Regions from separate parts of the Corynebacterium striatum genome, predicted to be linked through region 1. Evidence: predicted binding sites of a transcription regulator. Region 1 holds the regulator's gene; the other holds the start of a gene.
The links. The regulator LexA, encoded in region 1, represses DNA repair genes until DNA is damaged. The targets are predictions, from matches to a motif close to CGAACANNTGTTCG.
Positions count from the first base shown of each region.

Region 2: a site for LexA is predicted at 7,545-7,558, ahead of I6I72_RS05625 (HNH endonuclease signature motif containing protein). Genes of this name have one in related genera too.

Region 1 is NZ_CP068158.1:2,685,804-2,700,471, reverse strand. It holds gene hrpA (ATP-dependent RNA helicase HrpA) at 1-3,516, shown strand, start outside; gene nrdR (transcriptional regulator NrdR) at 3,534-3,992, opposite strand; gene I6I72_RS12590 (hypothetical protein) at 4,149-4,544, opposite strand; gene lexA (transcriptional repressor LexA) at 4,831-5,556, shown strand; gene I6I72_RS12580 (DeoR/GlpR family DNA-binding transcription regulator) at 5,865-6,650, shown strand; gene ptsP (phosphoenolpyruvate--protein phosphotransferase) at 6,782-8,473, opposite strand; gene I6I72_RS12570 (1-phosphofructokinase family hexose kinase) at 8,677-9,639, shown strand; gene I6I72_RS12565 (PTS fructose transporter subunit IIABC) at 9,675-11,774, shown strand; gene I6I72_RS12560 (HPr family phosphocarrier protein) at 11,826-12,095, shown strand; gene I6I72_RS12555 (uracil-xanthine permease family protein) at 12,198-13,478, opposite strand; gene hflX (GTPase HflX) at 13,509-14,668, opposite strand, start outside.
Region 2 is NZ_CP068158.1:1,194,604-1,209,271, reverse strand. It holds gene I6I72_RS05655 (GDSL-type esterase/lipase family protein) at 11-823, shown strand; gene I6I72_RS05650 (S-(hydroxymethyl)mycothiol dehydrogenase) at 934-2,049, shown strand; gene I6I72_RS05645 (MBL fold metallo-hydrolase) at 2,069-2,689, shown strand; gene rfbA (glucose-1-phosphate thymidylyltransferase RfbA) at 2,717-3,583, opposite strand; gene rfbD (dTDP-4-dehydrorhamnose reductase) at 3,594-4,937, opposite strand; gene rfbB (dTDP-glucose 4,6-dehydratase) at 4,991-5,989, opposite strand; gene I6I72_RS05625 (HNH endonuclease signature motif containing protein) at 6,090-7,520, opposite strand; gene I6I72_RS05620 (M1 family metallopeptidase) at 7,629-8,981, opposite strand; gene I6I72_RS05615 (alpha/beta hydrolase) at 9,043-10,128, opposite strand; gene I6I72_RS05610 (alpha/beta hydrolase) at 10,168-11,580, opposite strand; gene lpdA (dihydrolipoyl dehydrogenase) at 12,191-13,603, shown strand; gene ramB (acetate metabolism transcriptional regulator RamB) at 13,807-14,668, opposite strand, start outside.

The sequences.
Region 1 (14,668 bases):
GCCCGTACCGTGGCAGAGCGCATCGCAGATGAGCTGGACCAGACGATCGGCGAATCCGTAGGCTATGCCATCCGCTTCGACGACCGGGTTTCAAATACGACCGCGATCAAGCTGATGACGGACGGTATCTTGCTGGCAGAGATGCAACGTGACCGCTTCCTCAATGCCTACGACACCATCATCATCGACGAGGCCCACGAGCGTTCCCTCAACATCGACTTCCTTCTGGGCTATCTCAAACGCCTATTGCCGAAGCGCCCCGATCTCAAGGTCATCATCACCTCTGCAACCATCGACCCAGAGCGCTTCGCCACCCACTTCGCAGATGCCGAAGGCAACCCAGCGCCGATTATTGAAGTATCCGGTCGCACCTATCCGGTAGAAATTCGCTACCGGCCGCTCGAGTTCGAGGCCGGGGGCAAAGTCGTCGATCAAGACCCTATCGACGGACTCTGCGAGGCAATCGAAGAGCTCATGGCCGAAGGAGAGGGAGATATTCTCTGCTTCTTCCCCGGCGAGCGTGACATTCGCGACGCCATGGAGGCAATCGAGGCCCGCAAGTGGAGCGGCGTTGAGGTCACTCCCCTGTTTGGACGCCTTTCCAACGAAGAGCAGCACCGCGTGTTCTCTGGGCACCGTGGCCGCCGCATCGTCCTGTCCACCAACATTGCCGAGACCTCTCTGACCGTTCCCGGAATTCGCTATGTCGTTGACACAGGTACGGCACGCATTTCTCGCTACTCCACCCGCACCAAAGTCCAGCGTCTGCCCATCGAACCGATTTCACAGGCAAGCGCCAACCAGCGCTCAGGACGCTGTGGCCGTGTTGCGGACGGCATCGCGATTCGCTTGTACTCCGAGCAGGACTTCCTCTCCCGCCCTGAGTTCACCGATCCAGAAATCCTGCGCACCAACCTCGCCAGCGTCATCTTGCAGATGATCTCCTTGCGCTTGGGAGACATCTCGGAGTTTCCATTCGTCCAGTCGCCAGAGCAAAAGGCCGTGCGCGATGGCCTCTTGCTCCTCCACGAGCTTGGCGCTCTGAGCCCGCAAGAAGAAAAGGACGGGCTTCCGGTACTGACTGACGTCGGCCGTGTCCTCTCGCGAATACCAGTCGACCCGCGCATGGCACGTATGCTCGTCGAGGCACACCGCTCCGGCTGCCTCGAGGACATCATTGTCATCGTTGCCGCCATGACAATTCAAGACGTCCGCGAACGCCCGCTCGAGTTCCAGGCCCAAGCAGATCAAGCGCATGCGCGCTTTAAAGACAAGTCTTCAGACTTCTTGGCCATGCTTAATCTCTGGGACTTCGTGCAGGATGCCCGCAATGAGCTGAGCGGCAATGCCTTCCGCAAGCGCATGAAGAAGGACTTCCTCCACTACATGCGTATCCGCGAGTGGTTTGACTTGGTGCGCCAATTACGCGACGTCGCCAAGCAGCTCGGGTGGAACCATGAGGAGGCCACCGAACGCCGGCCCGATGACATTCATATGTCGCTGCTGTCCGGGCTCTTGTCCAACATTGGTGCCCGCGATGGCAACTCCAAGGAATTCCATGGCGCCCGCAACACCCGCTTCCTTGTGTTTCCAGGTTCTGCACTGGCCAAGAAGCCCCCGGAGTTTCTCATGGCGGCAGAACTCGTGGAGACCTCCCGCCTGTGGGCACGCGACGTCGCCGCGATCGACCCTGCCTGGGTGGAAAAGCTCGGCGCCAACCTGCTCAAGCACAACTATTCGGATCCGACGTGGTCACGCAAGCGCGCGGCCGCTGTAGCAACGCAGCGTTCGACGCTCTATGGCGTGCCCATCGTCACCGACCGCACGGTGCCCTATCATCGCGTCGACCCCGTAGCAGCACACGATATGTTTATCCGCAACGCTCTCATTGAAGGCGAGTGGAACACTCATCACCACTTCTTCCACGACAATGTGAAAAAGCTTGAGGAAGCAGCACAGTATGAGGACAAAGCACGACGTCGCGGACTCGTGGTGGACGAGGATACTCTCTTCGACTTCTATGACCAACGCATTCCAGCAAAGGTTACTACCGGACGTCATTTTGACTCTTGGTGGAAGAAACAGCAGCACCAGACTCCGGATCTGCTGGACTTCGATCCAGACAAGCTCATTGAGGACACCCATGATGTCACCGAGGAGGCATTCCCGGATCGCTGGCTGAAAGGCTCTATAGATTACGACTTGACCTACAAGTTTGAGCCAGGTGACCCACTCGACGGCGTGACGCTGATGGTCCCAGTACCGCTGCTTGCGGGTCTGGATACTGAAGGCTTCGATTGGCTGGTTCCGGGCCTGCGCCTTGAGCTGGTGACGGAACTTATCCGTTCCTTGCCAAAGGCGATTCGCCGCACGGTGGTCCCGGCGCCTGAGTTCGCGGAGCGAGCGCTGCCGCGGCTTATTCCATATGAGGGATCGATTACGCAGCAGCTTGCCGACGTCCTCCGTGAGCTCGGTGGCCAGGGCATCGACTCCACAGATTTCAAGACTTCCGCCCTGCCGGCACACCTGCGGATGAACTACGCTGCCGTGGATAAGCGCGGCAAGATCATTGATTCTGACAGGGACCTAGCCGCATTGGTCCGCCGCCAGGCCGGGCACATCAAGTCCTCGGTCTCCCGCGTGGGACGAAAGTCGGAGTCGAAGGCAGTGAAGGAATGGACCACGGATACGTTGGGCACCATTGATGAGGAAGTAACGACCGTGGTTGATGGCCACGAAGTCACCGCATATCCGGCACTCGTGACTTCTGCTGAGGGTGTCTCTTTGAAGGTTCACCCGACTAAGGCTGCGGCAGATGCGGCGATGATAACTACGACGTTGACGTTGCTAATGCGGGAGATTTCGGTCAACCACCAGCAGATGGTTAAGGGGCTGCCCTTGCAGCAGCGCGTAGCGGTGGACGCCTATCCACACGGTAGCGCTGAAGGATTGGTCAACGATGCTCGAGTGGCGGCGATCCGCGATCTCATGCTTGAGGAAGGCGGCCCGCAGCGTTCCCCGGAGGGATTCCGCACGCTTCTCGACGCCATCAAGCCGCAGGTTGCCGGCCGGGTTCGGCAGTCGGTGGTGGCAATTGCACCGGGACTTGCGGAGTACTCAAACCTGCGCGCTGAACTCGCGCACTGGGATGGCCCTGCCATTGACGACATGAAGGCACAGATGGAGTTCTTGCTGCCGAAGAACGCCATCACCATCCATGGCATGACGCACCTGCGCCATCTTCCCCGCTACATGCAGGCGATCCGAATCCGTTTGGAGGAGATGTCCCTCGACCCGGACAAGGACGCTGACCGTCAAGCAGAGGTCGAGGAGGCCAAGGCCTATCTGGCCAACCGCTTGCGGACTCTCCCAGCCGGGCGCGCAAAGACGCGGGAGGTCAAGGACATCTATTGGATGATGGAAGAGCTGCGGGTTTCGCTCTTCGCGCAACGCCTCGGCACGGCGCACCCAGTGTCGCTGCGCCGTATCCAAAAGGCAGTAGACAAGCTGCGCTAAGTCACATAGCCAATGGCTTAAAAGCTATCGCGGTCGCGGCGACGCATGAGTCGGATCTCTGATTCAAAGTCGTCCGCGCTCTCGAAGGATTTGTAGACCGATGCGAAACGCAGGTACGCAACCTCATCCAAGTCACGTAGTGGCTCGAGAATCGCAAGACCGATGTCATTGGCATTGACCTGGGAGGAACCGTGGCTACGCACGGTCTCCTCTACTTCTTGGGCAAGCTTCTTCAGCGCGTCATCCGTTACGTCACGGCCTTGGCATGCGCGACGCACACCGCGAATCAGCTTGTCCCTGCTGAAAGGCTCAGCCAAGCCATTTCGCTTGACGACTAACAAGACAGCTTTCTCGACTGTGGTAAAGCGGCCTTTGCATGAGGCACATTCACGGCGGCGCCGGATTGCTGTTCCTGCATCAACCACACGGGAGTCAATGACTCGTGACTGTTCATTATGGCAAAACGGGCAATACACCGTGCAGTTCCTTCCTCTTCCACGTCATCCGCCACTCACATGTGAGAGGCGGGCGTTGAGACCGCATTTAGTGTACTGCCCGATTCCCGCACGATGCCATTTATGCTCATCTGCTGGGCCCGACACCTAGGCCCAGCAAAGGCTTTGCGCGGATGGCTAGTTGTTCACGCTGGCTTGCACAACCTGCTGAGTTCCCTGCGGCGCAGCGCCCCCATCAGCCGTGAGACCACCAAACACAGTTCCGATGAACACTGCCACGCCGAACACCGCACCAAGAAGATAATTTCCGCGATTCGAGTTTTCACGCGAATTTGCCACCTCGCGCTGACCAGCATGATCGGTGCGTGGACGACACTGAGGAACACCGCTGTATGTTCGATTATCCACACTGAGTGTTCGAACATCACGCACATGTGGACTCCGTATAGCGCCGTAGCGTGCAGATACATCAGCATCCCAAACAGACGCCGCTGGCACAACGCTGGCGCGGTACGCACGGGATGACTTGAAGTAGTTAACCTGCTTGTTGTTGGAGTTGAGTACGATTGCCATGATGTTTCCTTAAGCGTTTTTCTTTGACGATTAGTTTGTGGCTACAGCCTATTCAAACGCTACGACACGTTCGAAAATTCCCATCGCCAATTCGTTCGAATTAGTTGCTATGTTCGATTTATAACAGCTTTTCGAAAGTTTGTCCATATCGAAGCGAAAATTCTCGAACATTTGCCCGCAACGTGATAGAAATGAAGAGAAGCTTTTCGAAAATTCGAACAGATAGTAGCTAACCAACCCACCCAAGCAGATTCGACGCCATATCTATCCCACCCAAGGAGACCCGATGCCACGCAAACCCGCCAAGAATTCTGGGAAGCCGGACATCAATTCACTCTCTGCGCGCCAGCGCCGCATCCTGGACGTCATCCACGACGCTGTGATGCTGCGCGGCTACCCGCCTAGCATCCGTGAAATCGGCGACGCCGCCGGACTGCAATCCACCTCCTCCGTGGCCTACCAGCTCAAGCAACTCGAGGAGAAGGGCTTTCTGCGTCGCGACCCTAACAAGCCACGAGCCGTAGACGTCCGACACCTCAATAATGAGGAAGACACCAAGAAGCCGGGCCGCAAGACAGGAGCCAAGGCAGATAAACCAGAACCTGGTTCATCGATGACGCCTGAAGAGGCTTCTGAGGTTGCTTACATTCCAGTTGTTGGCCGTATCGCTGCGGGCTCCCCCATCACGGCTGAAGAAAATATTGACACTTATTTCCCGATGCCAAACGACGTAGTGGGAACCGGTGAGCTATATATGCTGCAGGTTGTCGGGGACTCCATGCGTGATGCCGGTATCCTCAATGGAGACTGGGTCATTATCCGCTCCCAGAATGTCGCTGAAGAGGGCGAATTCGTAGCAGCGCTGCTGGACGGCGACGAGGCAACTGTCAAGGAATTCCACCGCGATTCCTCGGGCATCTGGCTCCTGCCACACAATGACGCCTACTCCCCAATCAAGGGTGACGATGCGGAGATCATGGGCAAGGTTGTTTCCGTCTTCCGCAAGCTTTAGCAGGCGATGTAACATCTTTTCTAGCGGGCATTACCCTCTAATTCCACCCCCTTAAGGGACAGAATTCCACTTCTCGGGTTTTAGCGCCCAAAATCACACATTCCAAAAGTGCAGGCAGTGACTTTAAATTTCACTGCCTGCACTTTTTCTTATATGTGTACACCTTTGGTTTATTCCGATTCGTAGGGTTTTCTGGAAAACTAGGGTTAAGTCAGTTCTATTACTGCGAAAGTACCGCCCCCAACCCCGAGGGCGGAACGGAATACCCAATGCCCCACCCCGTTACGGGCATATTGTTGGAGGACTCTATGTACGCAGAGGAGCGTCGCCGCCAGATCGCATCCCTCACTGCTGTTGAGGGACGCGTTAATGTAACTGAGCTTTCCGAGCGGTTCGATGTCACCGCCGAAACCATCAGACGAGATCTCGCCGTCTTGGATAGAGAGGGCGTGGTTCATCGTGTGCATGGCGGCGCAGTGGCGTCCCAGTCTTTCCAAACCGCTGAGTTCACCTTGGACACGCGCCAGCGTTCAGCCACGGGCGCAAAAATCGCCATTGCGCGCGCCGCGATGCAATTCTTGCCTGAAGCCGGTGGCAGCATCTTCCTTGACGCGGGTACGACCACCAATGCTCTTGCCGATCTGATCGGGCAACAGAATGCGGCGGGTCAGTTCTCTATTGTGTCCAATAGCTTGCCCATCGCTTTGTCTTTGGCTAGCAACGGCGTCCCCGATGTGCAGCTTCTTGGCGGTACCGTGCGCGCTATCACCCAGGCAGTAGTGGGTGATACCGCACTGCGAACCATGGCGCTCATGCGCGCGGACGTTGCCTTCATCGGCACCAACGCCCTTACATTAGATCATGGACTGTCCACAGCCGATTCCCAAGAGGCCGCCATCAAGACCGCCTTCGTGACCAACGCCCACAAGGTTGTAGTTCTCTGCGACTCTTCCAAGCTCGGGAATGATTACCTAGTTAGCTTCGCATCCATCGCCGACATTGATGTTGTGGTCACCGACGCCGCTGCCCCTGAAAGCTTCGTCGAAGCACTGCGTGAACAAGAGATCGAAGTCGTCGTCGCAGCCGAGAAGTAGCTTCCTGCTTAATTACTCCATTCTCAGCTGAGTTTGATCCTCAGCTGAGTTTGTCAGCAGGAGGACAGGGCAGAATCTAAAACGAATCGAAGCCCCCAAAACCGTTGGGGGCTTCCTCGTATCTCAGACTCTTAAGCCTTGAACTCTTCCAACAGATCCAGGGCTGCGGTGCGAGCCTCAGACGGACCTTCAGCGTTAATTGCAGCTTCAGCCAGCTTCTGGCACTGCTCGAGGGTCAGCTCGGAAATCTGAGCGCCAACGCCTGCAACAGCAGTCGATGCAGCGGAAAGCGAGTTGACGCCCAAGCCGGTGAGTACGCAAGCAAGCAGCGGATCAGCTGCAGCCTCGCCACAGACGCCGACCGGCACGTTGTTGTCGCTGCCAACCACGCAGGTGTGCTGGATGAGTCGCAGAACAGCCGGCTGCCACGGATCTGTCAGGTAGGCCAACTGTGGGGAGAGACGGTCCGCCGCCATCGTGTACTGGGTGAGGTCATTTGTACCGATGGAGACGAAGTCGAGGTGCGGCATGATGGTGTCAGCCATAAGCGCAGCTGCAGGGACCTCAATCATGGCGCCAGCAGTCAGGCCGCGTTCGCGGCACAGACCCGCAAACCACTTTGCCTCAACTGCGGTTGCCACCATTGGAGCCATGACCCACGTTGGGACATCGTCGCCACGGTCAGCTGCAGCCTGTGCGATTGCATCCAGCTGGCGAGTCAGCAAAGACTCATTGTCTCGCGCAATACGCAGGCCGCGAACACCCAGTGCTGGGTTTTCTTCCGAAGACAAAGTTGCGTAGGAAATTGGCTTATCGGAACCAGCGTCGAGGGTGCGAACAACGACCTTCGACTCGGGAAAAGCGTTGAAGACCTTGGCATAGATACGTGCCTGCTCGTCCACGGTTGGCTCTTCACTAGCTGAAAGGAAGGACAGCTCTGTGCGGTAGAGGCCAATACCTTCTGCCTGAGAATCGGACGCAATACGAGCTGCGTTGCCGTCAGCAACGTTAGCCAGCAGCTGCACACGGTGACCATCCTTGGTCTGGGCCGGGCCACGCCACTGAGCAACGCGAGCAGCCTTTTCGCGGTACTCCTCCACAGCCTTCAGGGATTCTGCACGGTTAGCGCCAAGGCTGACGGTGCCGACGGACCCATCAACAAAGAGCAGGGTGCCGGACTCGATGTTGCGCAGATCCGCGCCCACCGCCACGATGCAAGGAATGTCCAGCTGACGAGCGATGATCGCGGTGTGGCTAGTTGGGCCACCGAGCTCAGTAACGAGAGCCTTGATGTGTGCAGTATCGAGCGTTGCGGTGTCTGCCGGCGCCAAATCATCGGCCAACAGGACTGCTTCGCCGCTGACCATCGGCAGACCAGGCTCCTGCTCGCCACGCAGCTGTGCGATAACGCGATCGCGGACGTCCTTCAAGTCAGTGGTGCGCTCAGCCATCACGCCACCGGCGGCTTCAAACAGGGTGACAAACTTTTCGGTCGCACTGGCAGTTGCATACTCTGCTGGACGGCCACTGCGGATGCTCTTACGTACTGCCTTGTGCCAGCCACGGTCCTTAACCATGCCTGCAGTAGCTCCCAGCACTTCAGCGGCCTGCCCCTCAGCCCCTGCTGCACGCTGCTCCAGACGACTTGCAACTACGTCGACAGCTTCGAGGAAGCGGTCGTACTCTCCGTCGCGCTTCTCCTCATCGATAAGCTCACCAGCAGTGGGCAGTTCTGGGCGCGGGCGAACCCACACAGCCTCGGCGTATGCGACACCAGCGACAACGCCGGTGCCCTTGATGGTTGATTGAGATACGTTTTCCATCACACATTTCCTTCAGAAGGGGATTTTGCTCTCATCCTAGATCATCACAGACCGGACAAAAAAGCAACGAATACCACAGTGATTTGATTGACTTTCGGACACATTCGGACAACAATCAAAAGTGAACAGAAAACTATGCTTGGCCATCGTCCGGCGCGTTTTCTCCCAATATACGCAAACTGCGAAAGGGACGAGTTTCCACAATGATTCTCACACTGACCCCCAACCCCAGTATTGACGCCACGCTTGCCCTTAACGAGACCATCAATCCTGGTGCAGTCCACCGCGCTTCCCAGGTTTCCCAGGTCGCAGGCGGCAAAGGCGTCAATGTCACCCACGCCGTCCATTTGGCCGGAGTAAAAAGCGTCGCCCTTCTGCCCGCGCACAAAGGCGATCACTTCCTCAACCTGATGGAAGAAGCACACATTCCATTCGACGCCGTCGCAATGCCTGGCACCGTCCGGATCAATACGACGGTCACCGAACCAAACGGTCGCACCACCAAGATCAATGGCCCGGGACCAGTCCTCAACGAATCCGTGCAGTCAGCAATAACCTCTTCTCTCGGCGCGCTCGCAATCGGCGCCGATTGGGTAGTACTTGCTGGCTCCTTACCTAAGGGTGTTCCTACTGAGTGGTACGCCATGCTTGTCGACGCAATCCGTGCCGCAGCGCCCCAGGCCAAGGTTGCGGTGGATACCTCCGATGCCCCGATGGTCGCACTCAGCGAGCGTCTTGAGACCTCTGCGCCGAACCTCATCAAGCCCAATGGCTTGGAACTTGGTCAGCTCACAGGAACCGACGGCGAAGCATTGGAAGCGGCAGCGGAAAAGGGCGACTTCAGCGGAGTCGTGGAAGCTGCTCAAGTCGTTGTAAAGCGCGGCATTGGCGAGGTGCTCGTAACGCTCGGCGGCGCAGGCGCCGTGCTCGTCACTGCTGATGGTGCATGGGCTGCGACTCCCCCACCAACCAAAGTTATGTCTACGGTGGGCGCTGGAGACTCCTCCCTGGCTGGCTACATTCTGGCTCGCCGTGCAGGCAAAGACTTCGCAGAATCACTGCGGCAATCGGTGGCTTATGGCTCCGCAGCGGCAGCGCTTCCTGGCACCCAGATCCCGACCCCCGAACAAATCAATATCGACCAAACAATCGTCTCTTCCTTGTAAAGACTGAATTTTCTCATTAATCGAAGGAGTGTCTCATGGCATCCGATCTCATCGCGACTGACCTAGTCGCGTTGGACGCCGATTTCGGCGATAGCATCGAATCAGTCATCACTAATCTGGCCACTTTGGTCCATGGCACCGGTCGCGCTTCCTCTATCGAGGGCTTGGCGCAACCAGCCATCGACCGCGAAGCCAAGGCTGGCACCGGCGTTCCCGGCGGCGTTGCCATTCCGCACTGCCGCTCTGAGGTCGTCACCGAACCAACCCTGGCTTTCGCTCGCCTGAGCCGTGGCGTGGATTTCTCCGGCCCAGACGGTGACGCACAGCTCGTCTTCCTCATCGCCGCACCAGCTGGTGGTGGCAAGGCTCACCTGAAGATTTTGTCCAAGCTAGCTCGAGCTTTGGTCAAGAAAGACTTCTTGGAAGCCCTCCGCTCGGCTCAGAGCAAAGAGGAAATCGTCAAGCTGGTTCTCGACGTAGTCAACGCCGAGAAGCCAAAGAAGCCTGCTGCTGAGGCAGGTGCCGCCGCTGGCGCAGCAGGTGCTGCGGTGGCTTCGGCCGAGCCAGCTACGGCAAAGGCCGGAGCCACCAACATCGTGGCGATTACCGCGTGCCCTACCGGCATTGCGCACACCTACATGGCTGCCGACGCACTGACGCAGACGGCCGCGGAGCGCGACGACGTCAACCTCACGGTGGAAACCCAGGGCTCGTCCAACAACACCTCTGTTTCCCAGTCCGTCATCGATGCGGCTGATGCCGTCATCTTCGCCACCGACGTGGGAGTTCGTGACCGCGAGCGGTTCGCGGGTAAGCCGGTCATCGAGTCCGGTGTTAAGCGCGCTATTAACGAGCCAGGCGTCATGCTCGACGAAGCAGTTGCCGCTGCCAAGAACCCGAACGCTCGTCGTGTTGCTGGCGAGGCGGGCGCGGCGTCGTCAAGCGCTGCTGAAGAAGGCGACTCCCTGGGCTGGGGCAAGCGCATCCAGCAGGCCATCATGACCGGTGTTTCCTACATGGTGCCTTTCGTTGCTGCCGGTGGTTTGCTCCTCGCTTTGGGCTTCCTCTTCGGCGGCTACGACATGGCTAACGGCTGGCAGGCCATCTCTACGAACTACTCGCTGACGAACCTGCCGGGTCACGAGGTTGAGGTCGACGGCACGATGATGACCTTCGACCGCTCCGGATTCCTCCTCTACTTCGGCGCCGTACTTTTCGCTATTGGTCAAGCCGCGATGGGATTCATCGTCGCTGCACTGTCTGGCTACATTGCCTTCGCGTTCGCTGGCCGTCCTGGCATCGCACCGGGCTTTGCTGGTGGCGCCATCGCAGTCACCCTGGGTGCTGGCTTCATCGGTGGTCTGGTTACCGGCCTCATCGCGGGGCTCGTGGCCATGTGGATTGGCAACTGGAAGGTTCCACGCTGGATCGGCTCCCTCATGCCGGTTGTCATCATCCCGCTGCTGACCTCGCTCATCACCGGCCTGCTCATGTACCTGCTGCTCGGCGCTCCGCTGGCTGCACTTATGGAAGGCCTGCAGAACTGGCTGTCCTCCATGTCCGGCTCCTCTGCAGTGCTGCTGGGTATCATCCTCGGCCTGATGATGTGCTTCGACTTGGGTGGCCCAGTCAACAAGGCTGCATACTTGTTCGCTACTGCGGGTCTTTCCACTGGTGACCAGGCTTCCATGGAAATCATGGCTGCGGTTATGGCTTCCGGTATGGTTCCGCCAATCGCGCTGTCCATCGCCACCTTCGTTCGTAAGAACCTGTTCACCCCTGCTGAGCAGGAGAACGGTAAGTCTGCATGGCTGCTGGGGCTGTCCTTCGTTTCCGAAGGCGCTATCCCGTTCGCTGCTGCTGACCCGCTGCGCGTCATCCCTGCGATGATGCTGGGTGGCGCAACCACCGGTGCTCTCTCGATGGCGATGAACGTTGGCTCCCGCGCTCCGCACGGCGGCATCTTCGTCTTCTTCGCAATCGACCCGGCCTGGGCTTACTTCCTCGCAATCGCTATTGGCGTGGTCGTCTCCGCGGCCGCCGTCATTGCGCTGAAGCAGTTCTGGCCAAACAAGACGGTCGAAGAGGCTGCCGCCAAGGCGGAAGCTGCCAAGACTGCACAGGCCGCTGCATAACGCGTACACTTGTAATCACGAAAACACTTACAGTCGAAAGGACTTATCATCATGGCATCTAAGACCGTCAAGGTTGGATCTTCCGTTGGCCTGCACGCTCGTCCGGCTTCCATCATCGCGGACGCTGCTGAAGCTTACGACGAGGACATCTTCCTGACCCTCGTGGGCAGCGATGACGATGAAGAAACCGACGCCGCTTCCTCCCTGATGATCATGGCTCTGGGCGCAGAGCAAGGTGACGAGGTTACCGTTACCTCCGAGAACGCCGAGGCAGTCGAGAAGATTGCCGGCCTCATCGAGCAGGATCTGGACGCTTCCTAAGGCTCCAGAGTCTCCCGACTTAAAGACTTAACTCCCGGGCTCTTTTAGAAGAGCTCGGGAGTTATTTTTATGTTTAATTCTTATGCGCCGAGGCAGCTGTACTTAGTACTTCGCTCCCTTGCCCTCACCGAAGGTTTCATAGAGCCACTTGGCGGCTGGGTAGACCACGATGACGCCGATGGAGCCCCAAGCGATGCCCTCGAGGGAGATGGAGCCGATGTTAAGTGTCAGATTGCCGATGCCGGCGATAAGGGCCACAGCAGCGCAGGTGAGGTTAACCGGATTGTTGAAGTTAACCTTGTTGTCCATCCAGATGCGCACGCCCAGCATGCCGATGAGGCCGTATAGAACCAGAGTGGCACCGCCCAGCACGCCTGTAGGGATGGTGAAGATCAATGCGCCAAACTTCGGTATGAAGGCCAAACAGATAGCGAAGCTTGCCGCGACCCAATAGGCTGCCGTGGAGTAAACACGAGTAGCGGCCATGACGCCGATGTTCTCAGCGTAAGTCGTGGTACCAGAACCACCGAAGCCGCCGGCGATGGCGGTGCCCAAGCCGTCGGCGATGAGGGCGTCACCAGCAAGGTCATCGAGGTCTCGTTTGGTCATCTCAGACACGGCCTTTACGTGGCCGATGTTTTCCGCAATGAGGACCACCAAGACTGGCAGCGCCACGGCAATCGCAGAGAACTTGAATTCAGGGGTGTGGAACTGCGGAAGACCAATCCATGCCGCCTGGCGAATGGTCTCGGCTGTTCCTTCAGCAAGGTTGCCAGTCACCGCCGCGAAGACCCAGCCAATCACAACGCCGATAAGGATGCCCAAGCGCGCGACCATGCCGCGACCGCCCACGGTCGCAACGATGATCGCCACGAGAGTCACCACGGCCACCAGCGGCTGCGTCTGGAAGTTGCTCGTGGCAGCAGGCGCCAGGTTAAGGCCGATGAGCGCAACAATTGCGCCAGTCACCGCCGGAGGCATCACAGCATCAAGCACGCGGCGTCCCGCAGCCTTCACTACAAAACCGATGAGCACCAGCACCAGACCGGTCACCAGAATGGAACCTGCCTGCGCACCAATGCCGTACTGCTGCGAGGCAGACAGCGGCGCGATGAACGCAAAGGAGGAGCCCAGGTACGAAGGAAGGCGGTTGCGGGTGATCAGCAAGAAGAGAATCGTGCTGATTCCGGAGAACAGCAGCGTGGTGTTGACCGGGAAGCCGGTCAGTGTCGGCACCAGCAGAGTCGCGCCAAACATGGCGACCACGTGCTGCATACCGATACTGATGGTGCGGCCCCAGCTCAGTCGTTCTTCGGGCGCGACAACCGCGCCGGGTTCAATATTTTTACCATCGCCGTGCAGGCGCCAACCAAAAGTACTCACGAGCTTTCATTATTACCCACAAGCACGATTTTAGGAAACTTCCTCCACCACGAACTCCGAAAGCTCACGTGCGATGGACGCAGGAAGGCGGACGTCGACAAGCGTGCCCTCGTTGGTGTACTCCTCGTCGCGCACCGTGCCCTCGGCATGCACGCGAGATACGACGTCGCCGCGGGTAAACGGAACCAGCAGGCGGACGTGGCTGTCGCGAGAGTTAAGGAAGAGCTCAATGCGCGAGGTCAGTTCGTCGATGCCCTCGCCGGTGTGCGCAGAAACATACACCACGTTTTCGTGGTCGAGGACGTGGCGAATCTCTGCCAACACCAGCGGGTCCGCCTGGTCAATCTTGTTGATAACAATGATTTCCGGCGGTGCCTGCTCCCCTGTCTCCTTAACAATGTCGTAGATGACCTTGTTTACGGCCTCAATCTGCTTAATGGGGAAAGGATCGGATCCATCCACCACGTGCAGCATGATGTCCGCCGCCAAGACTTCCTCGAGCGTGGACTTGAAGGCCTCAACCAGCTGCGTGGGCAGGTGGCGCACGAAACCGACGGTATCGGTGAACACCACCTGGCGGCCGTCTGCAAGCTCAGCGCGACGCGTGGTGGGGTCCAGGGTTGCGAACAACGCGTCCTCCACCAGCACGCCCGCTCCAGTCATCGCATTAATCAGCGAGGACTTGCCCGCGTTGGTGTAACCCGCGATGGCAATCTGTGGAATCGTTGAAGACTGACGCTTGGAGCGCTTGACCTCACGCGCTGTCTTCATACCGCGCAATTCCTTGCGCAGGCGAGCCATTTCGGTGCGGATGCGGCGGCGGTCCGACTCGATCTTGGTCTCACCAGGGCCGCGCAGGCCGACGCCGCCGTTGGAGCCAGCTCGGCCACCGGCCTGACGGGACAGGTTGCCGCCCCAACCACGCGTGTGGGTGTACAGGTATTCCAGCTGCGCGAGCGAAACCTGGGCTTTACCCTCTTTGGACTTCGCGTGCTGCGCGAAGATATCGAGAATCAGCATCGTACGGTCAATGACCTTGGTATTGAGCTCGCGCTCCAATGCGGAGAGCTGACCTGGCTGCAGCTCACCGTCACAAATGACGGTATCCGCACCCGTTGCCTCAACAATCTCTTTGAGGTCCTGTACCTTGCCGCGGCCAATGTAAGTACCAGGGTCCGGCTTGTCACGTT
Region 2 (14,668 bases), 1.4 Mb from region 1:
GAGGAAATCCATGAACCTGAAAAAGAAGGTAATGGCAGCTTTTGCTGCGACCTGCATCGCGGTAGGCCTGGGCACGGCACCTCAAGCGGTGGCAGCCGATGTAAATCTGGTGGCTTTTGGTGATTCCGTGTTGGCCGACCCAGACGCGGGTGCTTATCTCACCGCGCGCCTGAGCTCCCAGAGTGCTGGCGGCGTGAATTGTCCGCAGTCTAATAACTATGCCCGCCGCACTGGCGCGAAGCTGGGCCTGCCGGTCGCGGACTTTTCTTGCTCCGGCGCTGTTTCCTTCTCGCGCGGCCCGCAGATGTTCGCCCAGGTTGATCGCGCGATCCAGACCGGCGCGTTGAGCCCAAATACCCGCCGCGTTCTCTACACCACGGGCTTTAATGACACGTATAACAACCCAGGCATGAGCGAGGGCGAGCTGCGCCGCCGCTTCGTGGATGCGAACGCTCCGCTCATCGGCCGCATCCGTGCTGCGGCGCCAAATGCACGCATTCAGATCGTCGGGTATCCCACTATCGGCTCTGCTGGTAGCTACTGCCTGCTGCACGTGGGTCCAGCACCGCTCGATCACACCTTCTTGCCGAATGTGCAGGCTTGGGAGAATGCTTCCCAATGGATGCAGGTGGACTTGGCCGCTCGTACCGGGACCGAGTTCCTCGATTTGAAGCCGAGCACCCGCGATAAAGGCATGTGTGCCACCGCAGATCGCCGCATGTGGGCTGGCCTGGTTGACTTCACTGCTGGCGACGGCAACCTGCCGCTTCACGTAAATGCGCGCGGCCACGAGCATGCGGCAAACGTTATTGCTGGCTCTTAATTTCTAATTTTCGGCGTGCGCTGGGGTAACCCGCGCACGCTTTCGCATATCTGCTGAAATGGATTTTCATTAGTTCGGCCTTGCTGGAAATTTGTGTACGCTGGGGCCGCATGAGCAACAACACTGTTAAAGCCGTAATTGCCCGCTCCAAGGGAGCACCGGTCGAGACCGTCAACATCGTGATCCCTGAGCCAGGCGCAAACGACGTCATCGTCAAGGTGCAGGCCTGCGGAGTCTGCCACACGGACCTGGCTTATCGCGACGGCGATATCGAGGACGCCTTCCCATTTCTGCTTGGCCATGAGGCCGCGGGCGTCGTCGAGCGCGTAGGCTCCGCCGTTACCCACGTTGCCGAGGGCGACTTCGTCATTCTTAACTGGCGCGCAGTCTGTGGCGAGTGCCGCGCCTGCAAGAAGGGCGAGCCAAAGTACTGCTTTAATACCCACAACGCCTCCGCCAAGATGTACCTGGCCGAAGATGATAAGGACGCAGGCGCCGAGCTGACCCCGGCCCTGGGCATCGGCTCCTTCGCGGAGAAGACCCTCGTTCACGAAGGTCAGTGCACCAAGGTGGATCCGGAGGAGGATCCGGCGGCGGCGGGACTTTTGGGCTGTGGCATCATGGCTGGCTTGGGTGCGGCCGTCAACACCGCGGAAATCCAGCTCGGCGAGTCCGTGTCCGTCTTTGGTTGCGGCGGCGTCGGCACCGCAGCCATCGCCGGCGCGAAGCTGGCGGGCGCGGCCAAGATCATCGCCGTCGACATCGACGAGGCAAAGCTCGAGACCGCGCGTGAATTCGGCGCCACCGATGTCGTCAACTCCAAGGACATGAGTGAGGATGAGGTCATCGAGGCCGTACGCCAGCTAACCGGCGGCTTCGGCACCGACGTTTCCATCGACGCCGTGGGCATCCAGCCGACTTGGCGCCAGGCCTTCTACTCCCGCGACCATGCCGGCCGCATGGTGATGGTGGGCGTGCCTAACCTCACCGACCACGTCGATATCCCAGCCATCGACCTCTACGGCCGCGGCGGTTCCATCAAGCCGGCGTGGTACGGCGACTGTTTGCCAGAGCGCGACTTCCCTGCATATGTGGCATTGCACCGCAACGGCCAGTTCCCGCTGGATAAGTTCGTATCCGAGCGCATCTCCTTGGACGAGGTCGAAGATTCCTTCGCCACCATGAAGTCCGGCAAGGTGCTGCGCTCCGTCGTTGAATTCGCATAGATTAGGAGAACTAAAGCTAATGCAGATCGACAAGGCCGTAACCAAAGGCAAGTTCCGCCTAGACGGCGGAGAGTGGGACGTGGACAATAACGTCTACGTCGTAGGCGATGCTTCGGGTGTGTACGTCGTGGACCCTTCCCACGACTTGGATGCGGTGGCCGAGCTCGTGGGCGATCGCCCGGTCAAGGGCATCCTGCTCACCCACGCGCACAACGATCACTGCGACTTGGCGCCGGCGGCCGCCGAGCGCTTTGGCGCCGAGGTCTACCTCCACCCAGATGACCAGATGCTGTGGGAAGAATCCAACGGCGGCGCCGCGTTCCACCCGCTGGAGGATAACCAGCAGTTCCAGGTCAGCGGCGAAGACATCACCGTCTTTCATACGCCGGGCCACTCGCCGGGCTGCGTGGTGCTTCACCTGCCGAGCGAGGGCGTGCTGCTTTCCGGCGATACGCTCTTCAACGGCGGCCCTGGTGCCACCGGCCGCAAGTACTCCGACTTTGACGTCATCATCGAATCCCTGCGCAATGTGGTCTTCAACCTGCCCGCCGAGACCCGCGTGCTGCCGGGCCACGGCGATGAGACCACCGTGGGCGCAGAGGCCGCGCGCATCGACGAATACGTCGCCCGCGGCTACTAAACCCGGCTGACTATTAAAACCGCCTGATTAATCCTCGCGCGCCGAGGCCAGCAGGTAGGAGCCGTAGCCGGACTTCATGAGCGGCTCTGCCAGCGCGGCCAAGGCCGGACGGGAGATGAAACCTTCCCGGTAGGCCGCCACCTCCGGCGAGCCGATGACGGTGCCGGTGCGCTTTTGCATCACCTCGACGTAGGCGGAGGCCTCGCTCATCGAGTCCACCGTTCCGGTATCGAGCCACACGTCGCCGCGCTGCATGCGCTGCACCCGTAGCTTGCCGCGGCGCAGGTACTCCTCGTTGACGGCGGTGATTTCCAGCTCGCCGCGGGCGCTCGGGCGGATGCCCTTGGCAATGTCGATTACTGAGTTATCGTAGAAATACAAACCAACCACGGCATGATTGGACTTGGGTTGGGCTGGTTTTTCTTCGATGGACAGCGCGTTGCCTGCCGCGTCGAATTCCACCACGCCATAGCGCTGCGGATCGGAGACCTCGTAGGCGAAGATGATTCCGCCTTCTGGGTCGCGGCACTGGCCCAAGGCGGTGGCAAAGCCGTGGCCTTCGAAGATGTTATCGCCCAACACCAAGGCTACGGAGTCATCGCCGATGAAATCCTCCGCAATGAGGAAGGCCTGCGCCAGGCCCTCTGGACGTGGCTGCACCGCGTAGGAAAGCATGAGGCCTAGTTGGGAGCCGTCGCCAAGCAGGCGCTCAAAAGACGCCGAATCCTCGGGGGTAGTGATGATGAGGATCTCCCGAATGCCCGCCTGAATCAGGGTGCTGAGCGGGTAATAGACCATGGGTTTGTCATAGATCGGCATGAGCTGCTTCGAGATGCCCTTGGTGATGGGGTAGAGGCGTGAGCCTGAACCGCCCGCGAGGATGATGCCTTTCATGCTTGAAAGCCTAATCCAAAGGATAAAGCGCAAGGTAGAGCGCTAGCGCGGCGCGCCAATTCATCGGGCTAAAGCCGGTGGCTTCAATCTTGGAAAGATCCAGCGTAGATTCGCTGGGCCGGCGGGCAGGCTCGACGCCGTACTCCGCGGTGCTGACCGAGTGGACCTCGGCGGGGTCGTGCCCCATGCCGATGAACGTGGCCATGGCGAGTTCATCGCGGCCCACGGTATCGCCCCCGGAGGAGAGGTTGTAGATGCCATAAGGCGCCTGGGTTTCCAGCAGGTGCGCGATGCCCTTGGCCAGGTCCTCTGCAAAGGTAGGCCGGCCGCGCTGGTCATTGATGACCTTCGGCTCGATGCCCTTATTTGCCAGCTGAGCCATGGTTTTGATGAAGTTGTTGCCCTCGCCAAAGACCCACGAGGTGCGCACCACATAGTGCTTAGGTGCCACGCTTGCCGACGCCTCACCCGCCGCCTTCGACGCCCCATACAGGCTCAGCGGGCTAGGGCTTTCTTCCTCGGTGTGTAATTCGGTTTCGCCGTCGAAGATGTAGTCGCTGGAGACGTGCACAAGCGTCAAGTTGTTATCGGCGGCGATGCGCGCCAGCTTGGCAGGTGCCAGCGCGTTGACTTCCCAGGCGCGGGCGCGGTCGCTTTCTGCGCCGTTGACGTCGTTGTAGGCGGCGCAGTTGATGATGGAGCTGTAGCGGCGCCAAGGACGCTGCGGCGGATTGGTGATGTCGAATTCCTCGCGCGTGCAGAACTCCGCGTTCGGTAGCACCTTGCGCAGCGCGCGGCCCAGCTGGCCGTTGGTGCCGGTGACCAGCACCTTGCGCGGCGCCATGGGCGTGACGTCCGCTAGCTGCGGGTGCGCGCGGTCTTTGTCGGAGATTTCGGTGGGATCGAGCGGCCAGTCCACCATGTCGAGGTTGACGAAGGTGTACTCCGCGTCAGGTGACCAATGATCGTTGACCAAGTAGGAATACGCGGTTTCCTCAAGTGCCTGGAAGCCGTTGGCCACGCCCCACGGGACGAAGACGGCGGTATCGGGGCTTACTTCATGGGTGACCAGCTCACCGTAGGTTTCGGAGCCTTCGCGCAGATCGCACCACGCACCGAAGACCTTGCCGTGGGCCACGCTTACCAGTTTGTCCCAGGGCTCGGCATGCAGACCGCGGGTCACGCCCGCCGCGGCGTTGAAAGAGACGTTGTTTTGCACCGGCTGGAAATCGGGCAGCCCGGCCTCAACCATCTTTGCGCGCTGCCAGTTCTCCTTGAACCAGCCGCGATTGTCTCCGTGGACGTCAAGCTCGATGAACAGTAGGCCCTCGATGGCCGTCTTGGTTACCTGCACGTGTGCTCGTTTCTTCCTGTCTAGGTTTCGTTTAATGGGGTTGCGCTGCCGGTTTAGTGGCCGTGTTGGGCGTAATGCTTCTCGACGTCGCCTTTATCCGGGCGCCACCACTTCTCATTGTCGCGGTACCACTGGATGGTCTGTGCCAGCCCTTCGCGGAAGTCAGTGTAGTGCGGCTGCCAGCCCAGCTCGCGGCGCAGCTTGGAAGCGTCCATGGCGTAGCGCTGATCGTGGCCGGGGCGGTCAGCTACGTGCTCGTAGAGCGCGCCGCCTGCAGCATTGGTCGCGCCCATGATCTCGCAGATGAGCTCGATGACCTCTTTGTTGTTGATGTCTTTCTGGTCAGCGCCGATGTTGTAGGTCTCGCCGATTTCGCCGCGATCGAGGATGGCGAGGACCGCGCTGTTGTGATCGTCGACGTGAATCCAGTCACGGACCTGCTCACCCGTTCCGTATAGCTTGGCCGGCTGGCCGTCTAACAGGTTGGTGATTTGGCGCGGGATGAACTTTTCTACGTGCTGGAAAGGGCCGTAGTTGTTGGAGCAATTCGAGATGGTTGCCCGCAACCCAAAGCTGCGCGCCCAGGCGCGGACCAGGTGATCGGAGCTGGCTTTCGACGCGGAGTACGGCGAGGAAGGCACATAAGGGGTGGTTTCGGTGAACTTGGTAGCGGCACCGATTTCGAGGTCACCGAAGACCTCGTCGGTAGAGACGTGGTGGAAACGCACATCGTGCTTGCGGCAGGCTTCCAATAAGGTGAAAGTACCTACGACGTTGGTCTGGATGAACGGGGAGGGATCCTGCAGCGAATTATCGTTGTGGGACTCTGCTGCGAAGTGCACCACGATGTCGCTTTGCACCACCAGCTCATCCACCAGCGCGGCATCGGCGATATCGCCGACAACCAAGCGGCACTCTACGCCCTCGAGGTTCGCCCGGTTACCCGCGTAGGTGAGTTTGTCCAGCACCGTGATGGAGACTTCTGGGCGCGTGGCAGCGACCAAGCGGACGAAGTTGGCGCCGATGAATCCGGCGCCGCCAGTAACTAGCATTCTGCGCATGGATAACAATTTTAGGCTACCTTCCTTCGCTATTTTCACCTCGCGATAAAACGCAAGCGCAATCCGCCCGCAGGGCACAAGTATCCTGCGATTAGGCGCTGAGTTTGTGGGCCGGGGCTTTATGTGCAGTTGGGCTGTCGTTGAAATGGATCCTTTCCGACCCCGCCGGACGATAACCAACTCTTCGAGTTATTGGGTCTCGCTCTGCATGCCCCATGTTGCGGAAACCGTCACGTCGGTCATTGTTATCCGCATGATGTCTTCTGCAGAGGAGCGTCAAGTTCTTGAGATCCGTTGCTCCACCTGCTGCCCACGCATGGAGGTGGTGGACATCGCATTCGACCCAAGGGCGGTCACAGCCGGGATGGGTGCATACCAACTCCGAGGCCGCCAAGGCTATCTTTTGATAAAGGCTTGCGCTGCGCTTGCAGCGGCCCAATTCCAGCGGGAATTTCTTATCATCAACCACACAGATGAAATCGTGTGATGCCGCTCCAATACGTAGCAGGTCCAGCGGGGAGAGCTCCACGCCAGTGTTGGTGGCGAACCGGGTGGAAGAATCCATCTCTTCCAACTCGTTCAGCGTGGTGGTGATAAGCAAGGAACCCACACCACCAGTGCCGTGCTGATGTGATTCGAGATAGCTGTGGACGATGGCAGAAAGCTGGTCTGCCATTCTTTGGGAGTATGTGCGGGAATCTTCCTCTGCCGGAAGATTTGGCCCTCCCTGATGGCGAGCTGGGGCAAATGCGGCTTTTAGCATTGCTGCCGTGGCGGCATCGACGTATCCACTGATGAAGACGCCACCATCAGCATCTGGCTGGGAGATGCGCAAGCGACGCTTTTTAATAACTGCGTCTGCATCGGAGACTGATTTGTTTGCTGCACGAATGGCCTCGCGCAGCCAGGCTCGGAGCGCAGTATGTGACATCTCCCGAGACTTCTCCAAAGCGCGCTGGCTAAGCTCTTGCCGGCCAGGGAGCGCGCCCTCCGTGAGGTGCTCAAGTTCCTGTTCGATGAGTGCGATAGTGCGCGCGTGTGCGGCTTCTTCTTCAAGCATTTGCCGGCGGCGCTTTTCTGCGGCTTCCCGCTCCCGACGGGCGCGTTCCGGGGTGGCGTCCTCACGCTTTTGTTCTACCGTTTCGCTATCACTGCCCGTCGCGCTTGTATGGGCAGAAGCTGGCGCATCTGCGGCCGCTTCCTCTGAAAGCGGGGCAAAGAGCGATTGCCCGGTCTTTATGCGCGCCTGTGCCTCCGGATAGGTCAGGCCCAAACGTGCGGTGAGATAATCTTCCGGCTTGCTGGAGCCGACTGTACGGCCAGCGTCATCTCGGGCAGCAAGGAAGGCAAAGGCGGCATCGATGGTGGTCTTCTTTCCCATTGCATTCTCGAGGTGCTCGAAAGCAGGGTGCAGACGGCCGAAGTATAGGTCCGCGGGTTCTTTCATAAGCTCCCGCAGGTCTGTTAGCGATGTGGCAATTTCGTTGACTGTGGAAATAATCGCTTCGTGTTTGTCTTGCATGGCACCCCATCCCCCTCGGTGTTTCGATTACATGTTCTATTTTATCCACATACAACGACCTGTCAAGGGTAAATTGGAAAATAAGTTCGAAATTTTGGGGGGTGGTGCTTAAGCCGGGAAGTGCGGCAATTTTTCTTGTTCCAGCCACTGCTCCAGCAGGTCATCGAGCGCGGCCGTATCTTCCGCGCGCTCGCGCAGCTTCGAAAGCAGGTCTTCCGGCGTAACCACGCCGTGGCGGCCTTCTGCCAGGTAGGAGCGAACGGCGTCGAAAAAGGCGGCGTCGCCAAGCAGCACGCGTACTGCATGTACCGTGAGCGCGCCGCGTTTGTACACGCGATCATCGAACATGTCTTGAGTGCCCGGATCTGCCAGCAACACATCCTGCGCCTTGCGAGCGAGCACGTTGTAGTGCGAACGCGCAGATTCATGCACCGCCCGGCCATGCGCGTGCTCCATCCACAACCACTCGCAGTAGCAGGCAAAACCCTCGTTGAGCCAAATATCCTTCCACTCGCTAAGGCCCACCGCATTGCCAAACCACTGGTGGGAAAGCTCGTGAGCGATGAGACGCTCGAAGGTAGGCGAGACATGGTTGGAGCCGAAAATCGAAAGGCCCTGGGCTTCCAGCGGGATTTCCAGCTCGTCCTCGGTGATGACAACCTGATATTCGTCAAACGGATAGGCGCCGAAGCAGGAAGAGAAGAAGTCCAACATCTCCTGCTGCTGGGCAAAGACCTCTTGGACAGGCGTTTTGAGCGCCGGCGGAACCCAGGCGCGCACCGAGTCGCCAAGCCTGACCTCGCTAAACTCGCCTATCTGAACCGTAACCAGGTAAGTAGCCGTGGGGTGTTCGGTGCGGTAATGCCAGCGCGTCATCGAACCGCTGGCGGATCTGCGGGAAACCAGCTTTCCATTCGAAATCACGCGGAACGGATTATCTGCGGTGATCTTGATGTCAAAGGTGGTCTTCTCGCTCGGGGTATCGTCGCATGGGAACCAGCTCGGGGCGCCGTTGGGCTGGCTAGCTACTAGAGCGCCGGATTCGGTTTCCTCCCAGCCGAGTTCGCCCCACGGGGTGCGGATGGGGCGTGGGGAGCCGCCGTAGCGGATGTGTAGCTCAAACTCGGTTCCATCTGCGATGGTATCCGCGAAAATCAGGCGCAGCTTGCCCACGGACTGGCGGAATTTCGCCACCCGCGGTGCGCCCTTGGCGGTGATGCGGCGGGCTACCATGGCGCCGCCGAGATCGAGCGTGAGCTTGTCGACGTCCTCTAGCACCCGGATATGCAGCACCGCTTCACCTTGCAAAAGGTTGGGCTCAACGCGGTAGGTAAGGTCCAGGTCATAATGGGTGACCTCATAACCTAAGTTGAACGCGACACCTGTGTAGCTATCGCGCTGTTCAGATAGTTGACCGGCGGTGGGTGCGACGTGCGAAAGGGCGGTGGAAAGCAGCTTCATAATGCTGCGATCCTACCGCCCTTTAAGGATGAAACCCTATTCGCGTTGAGGCCTTATAGGCCTATACGCCGAGAGCCGATGCAAATACGGGCCAGGACTTCTCGATGTCCTCGCGCCAGCCCGGCCAAGAGTGGGTGCCGGTATTGCGGAAGTTGAAGGTAGCCGGGATGTTCTGCTGGTCCAGCTTGGCCTTCAGGTTGTGGGTGCAGCTGTTAACCGCAGCCTCGATGATGCCGCCCTCGACCTGGAGCTGTGCGGATCCGACGAATGCGGCGGCCGGGTTCATGCCCTGTGCGGTGTAGTAAGAAGGCATATCGGTCTTGCCAGCCAGGCCGGAGGCAGACGAGACGTACAGAGCGGTGTCCTTCAGCTTGTGGGAATTCAGAAGGGCGTCATTGTGGCGGTTGTAGTCGCTGCCCATTGGGCCCCACATTTGCTCCGGCTGGCCGCCGCCACGGTTGACGGTCAGGCGCAGGAACTCATAAGGGAGCTGGGAGGAGGTTGCGGCACAGCCCGCGTAGGAGCCGGCTGCGTCGTAGAAGCCTGGATTGTGCTCTGCGAACAGCAGGGAAGAAGTAGCGGACATCGACATACCAGCCACTGCACGCTTGTCGGAAGCGCTGAGGCGCTGCTCGATTGGTCCTGGCAGCTCCTTGGTCAGGAAGGTCTCCCACTTCTGCGGGCCCTGCAGGTATTTACCGTTTGGCTCCTGCTCCCAGTCAGTGAAGTAGGAGAAAGCACCAGCCTGCGGAACGACGACATTGACGTTCTTCTCGTGGTAGAAGTCAACCGCGTCGGACAAGCTCAGCCAGTCAGAATCCTGCTCTGCAGATCCAGCGCCGTTGAGCAGGTAGATGGTTGGGCGGTTAGCGGCATTAGCCTTGATGACAGCCAGCGGGATATCGCGATCCATGGAAGGCGAATGGGCCAGCAGCTTCTCGACGCGGCCGTCATCCTTGTACTTCTTGTACCACTTGGTGCCTGCCACATCGGCAGGAACGGCGCTCGGGTCGATCTCAGTGATGGTGGACAGCGCGGTGTCACCTGCAATGGTTGCTGGTGCAACGGTAGCAGCACCAGCAGATGGTACAACGAGTGCGCCAGCAGCGATTGCGGCTGCGGCGATAATAGAGCTAATACGCTTCATTAACTTCTTTCCCAACGTGTCGAGAGTTTTAAGGAGAGCTTACTGTGCTGGCGCTGCTGGGTCTACCGGCAGGGAGTCAGCGGGGGCAGGCTGCTCAACATTAGGGATATCGGCGTCGTCAAGCTTTTCGTTAGCAAGTACTTCATCAGCATTGTTTGCCTCGGCGACGTGAGCCTCCGATTCTGGGGCGTTGAATGCCGTGCCGAAGACCTTCCAGGAAGCGTTGATGTCTTCCAACCAGCCCGGCCAGGAGTGGGTGCCGGTGTTGCGGAAGTTGAATGTAGCCGGCACGTCTTCGTGGTTGAGTTTTGCCTGCAAGTCATGGGTACAAGCGCTCATTGCGGCTTCGATGGCACCACCTTCAAACACGAGGGTGGAAGAAGACTTGGTCGAACCTAAATCGGTTGCGCCCGCGAGGCCGGAGCCGGCGGACACGTAGATGTCGGTGTCACCCAGGTTGTTCTTGGTCGCGTTGATGAGACCGTCGTTATAACGGTTGTACTCGCCACCCATTTCGCCCCACATCTGCTCTGGGGTAGCGCCGCCGCGGCCCAGGGTTAGCTGGAGGTAGAAGTGCGGCAGCGGCCTCGAGGTAGCGGCGCAGCCGGCGTAGGAGCCGACTGCGTCGTAGAAGCGTGGGTTGTGTTCAGCCAGCAGCAGTGAAGAGGTGGCGGACATGGACATGCCAGCGATGCCGCGCTGCCCGTTGCCGTTGATGTGATCCTCCAGCGGGCCAGGCAGCTCCTTGGTTAGGAAGGTCTCCCACTTCTGTGGGCCCTTAAGCCCGTACTTGCCGTCCGGTTCCTCGAGCCAATCGGTGTAGTAGCTGAATGCGCCGGCCTGCGGGATGACGACGTTGACATTGCGGTCTCCGTAGAAGTCATCGATGTCTTGAGTGCCCGGCTTTTCCGGATCTAGGTCGCGGCCAGCGGTGCTGACGATCCAATCCATGCCTTGGTCAGCGCCGCCTGCGCCGTTGAGCATGTATAGCGTCGGGCGTTGCGAATCGAATTTGCCGTCAGGGGTGATGACGGCGAGCGGGATTTCGCGGCCATCCATGGCAGGGGAAGAGGCCTGCATGGTGACGATTTTGGCGCGGTAGTCCGGGTACTTGTAAACGTAGCCGTACCACTTCAACTCGTCTGGCAACTTCGCCAGATCTAGGTCGAAGCTCAGCTCCTTGTACTTCGCGGCATCGAGAGTGCCGTCCGCTGCGGCTGCGCGGTAGGTTTCGATGCTTTCTCGGTATTCGTCTTCGGAGACCAAAAGGCCCTGAATGGAGGGATCTGCGTTAAGGACTTTCCAGGCGGAATCCTCGGTGATGGTGGAAGGGGTGGCGTCGCCTGCCACAGGGGCAGCAGGCACTTCAGATGCGGTGGCCGGAATGGTCGTACACCCCAAAATCAGCGCTGCAGAGGCAGCGACTTTGACCAATGAGTGGAGAGTCTTCATTTAGGTTTGCTTCCTTAGAGGGAGTCGGTAATGCGTGAGAGGGTACGCGCATTTTCGTTGACTATATTCCCTTGTGCCCTCGCCAAAGGCAAGAGGCAGGAAAGAGGGAGACAACGAGGGGGCTACAGTCAAACTATCAAGTAGCAAAAGTGAATGCTGGTGAACATGTGGCTTTTGTGTCATAATTTCGGCTGGAATTAGCGCACTGCGTAACGTATGTGCCTAAGATGCCGTTATAAAGAGTGCAATTTGCTCGCAGGAAACCATCCCCACCAGCAGGTTTCTTTCCGCCTCCCTGCATTTGTGCAGCAACAACAGAAAGTAAGACTTCATGAACGCTTTTGATTCCTTCATTGTCGCCATCAACAACGTCCTCGGCGCTTGGGTACACGCTGGCTCTTCCATGTCCTCCGAGGCTGCGCTGGGCATGGGTCTGTTCTAAGACACTGCTTCGGCTGAACCAATCTCCCTTTCCTACCTTGCTTTTAAGGCAGGAAAGGGAGATTTTTTAATTCCTGCGAGGGCTGCGTTTTCGCCTTAAGAAGTTAAAAGGCACTCAATCTTGGGGGAGAGTGAGACAGCGCGGATAATCTTCCGTATTCTTGTACGCGTGACTCAAGAACATTATGACGTTGTAGTACTCGGCGCGGGCCCAGGCGGCTACGTGTCCGCCATCCGCGCAGCCCAGCTCGGTAAGAAGGTTGCTGTCATTGAGAAGCAGTACTGGGGAGGCGTCTGCCTCAACGTTGGCTGCATCCCGTCCAAGGCGTTGTTGAAGAACGCCGAGGTTGCACACACCTTCAACCATGAGGCTAAGGCTTTCGGCATCTCTGGTGATGTCTCCTTCGACTTCGGTGTTGCTCACAAGCGCTCCCGCAAGGTCTCTGAGGGCATCGTCAAAGGTGTCCACTACCTGATGAAGAAGAACAAGATCACCGAGATCAACGGCCTTGGCTCCTTCAAGGACGCAAAGACCATTGAAATCACAGAGGGTGATGACAAGGGTAAGACCGTCACCTTCGACAACTGCATCATCGCAACCGGCTCCGTCGTTCGGTCCCTCCCGGGCGTCGAAATCGGCGGCAACATCGTTTCCTTTGAGGAGCAGATCCTGAAGGACGAGGCTCCGAAGTCCATGGTCATCGTGGGTGCCGGCGCAATCGGCATGGAGTTCGCATACGTCCTGGCTAACTACGGCGTGGACGTCACCATCGTCGAGTTCATGGACCGCGTTCTGCCGAACGAGGACAAGGACGTCTCCAAGGAGATTGCTAAGCAGTACAAGAAGCTTGGTGTGAAGCTGCTGACCGGCTTCAAGACCACCTCCATCAAGGACAACGGTGACAACGTCACCGTTGAGGTCGAGTCCAAGGACGGCTCCAAGACCGACACCCTGACCGTTGACCGCTGCATGGTCTCCATCGGTTTCGCACCTCGCGTGGAGGGCTTCGGCTTGGAGAACACCGGTGTTGAGCTCACCGAGCGCGGTGCAATCGCGATCGACGACTACATGCGCACCAACGTTCCGGGCATCTACGCTATTGGCGACGTCACCGCGAAGCTGCAGCTCGCACACGTGGCTGAGGCACAGGGCGTTGTTGCCGCTGAGGTCATCGCGGGCGCTGAGACCCAGCTGCTGGGTGACTACATGAACATGCCACGTGCTACCTTCTGCAACCCGCAGGTTGCTTCCTTCGGCTACACCGAGGAGCAGGCACGGGAGAAGTTTGCTGACCGCGAGATCAAGGTCGCTACCTTCCCGTTCTCCGCAAACGGTAAGGCTGCTGGTCTCAACGAGACCGCCGGCTTCGTCAAGCTCATCGCTGATGGCGAGTACGGCGAACTCATCGGTGGCCACATGGTTGGTTCCAACGTCTCCGAGCTCCTGCCGGAGCTCACGCTGGCACAGCGTTTCGACCTCACCGCAGAGGAAATCGGACGCAACATCCACACCCACCCGACGCTTTCTGAGGCCATGAAGGAAGCTGCCGAGGGCATCGGCGGCCACATGATTAACCTCTAAGCGCTTTTTGCGTTAAGGCCCCCGCGAGGGGGCCTTTTCTGCATCTTCTGGCAAATACCCAGCCCTGGAAACACAGACCTGCTGGTGGCGATCCCGCGAGAACAAACGGGATGCTTGTACGACCACGAGGTCTTGTCTTTCAGGGCTGGGTATTTGCGTTCCGGCAGCGAAGCGCGGCGCCGCAAGCCCGGGATGTCGCGTGCTTAGTAGGGGGCTACGGAAGAGCGGTGGGCGTCGATATTTAGCGTCTCGTTGATAGCAGGGAAAGCGCGCTGTGCGCAGTTCGCACGCGGGCAGGTTCGGCAGCCATTGCCAATTGGTGTTGCTGCAGAGAGGTCGCCTAAATCAAGCCCCTCGGCGTACACCGTGCGGTCTGCGTGGCGAGCTTCGCATCCTAAGCCAATAGCGAAGAGCTTATTCGTATCGCCATAGCGGCCCTGGTGATGCTGCACCGAACGAGAGATCCACAAGTAATTACGGCCATCGGGCATTTGGGCCACTTGGCGGGAGATTACGCCGGGTTTAGAGAAGGTCTCGTAAATATTCCACAACGGGCAGGTGCCGCCAGAGTTGGAAAAGTGAACGCCCGTGGCTGATTGGCGCTTGGACATGTTTCCTGCACGGTCAACGCGCACAAAAGTAAAAGGAATGCCTCGCTTGTTTGGGCGCTGGAGGGTTGAAAGACGAGACGCAACCGTCTCGTAGCCCACGCCGAAGACCTGGCACAAGTACTCAAGGTCGTATCCAGATTGCTCGGCCTCTGCGTGAATAGTCGTGTATGGCAGGATGGTGGCCGCTGCGAAGTAGCTGGCGATGCCGCGCTTAGCCAAGTTACGTGAGGCCTCTGAGGTGAAGGGCTCTTCGTCGACGAGGGCGTCGATAAGCGAGCCGGCTTCTAGGAACCCTAGCTCCGCCGCCATACGGAATGCGCGCTGGCCTTCAGTAAGGCGGCTGGCGAGACGGAACGTTCCCTCTTCGGAATCAAAGCGGTGCAGCGTTCCGTCCATTTGGGGTGTGGTGAGGATCTCCACCCCGTGCTTTTCGGTGAGGCGCACGGCTAGGGCG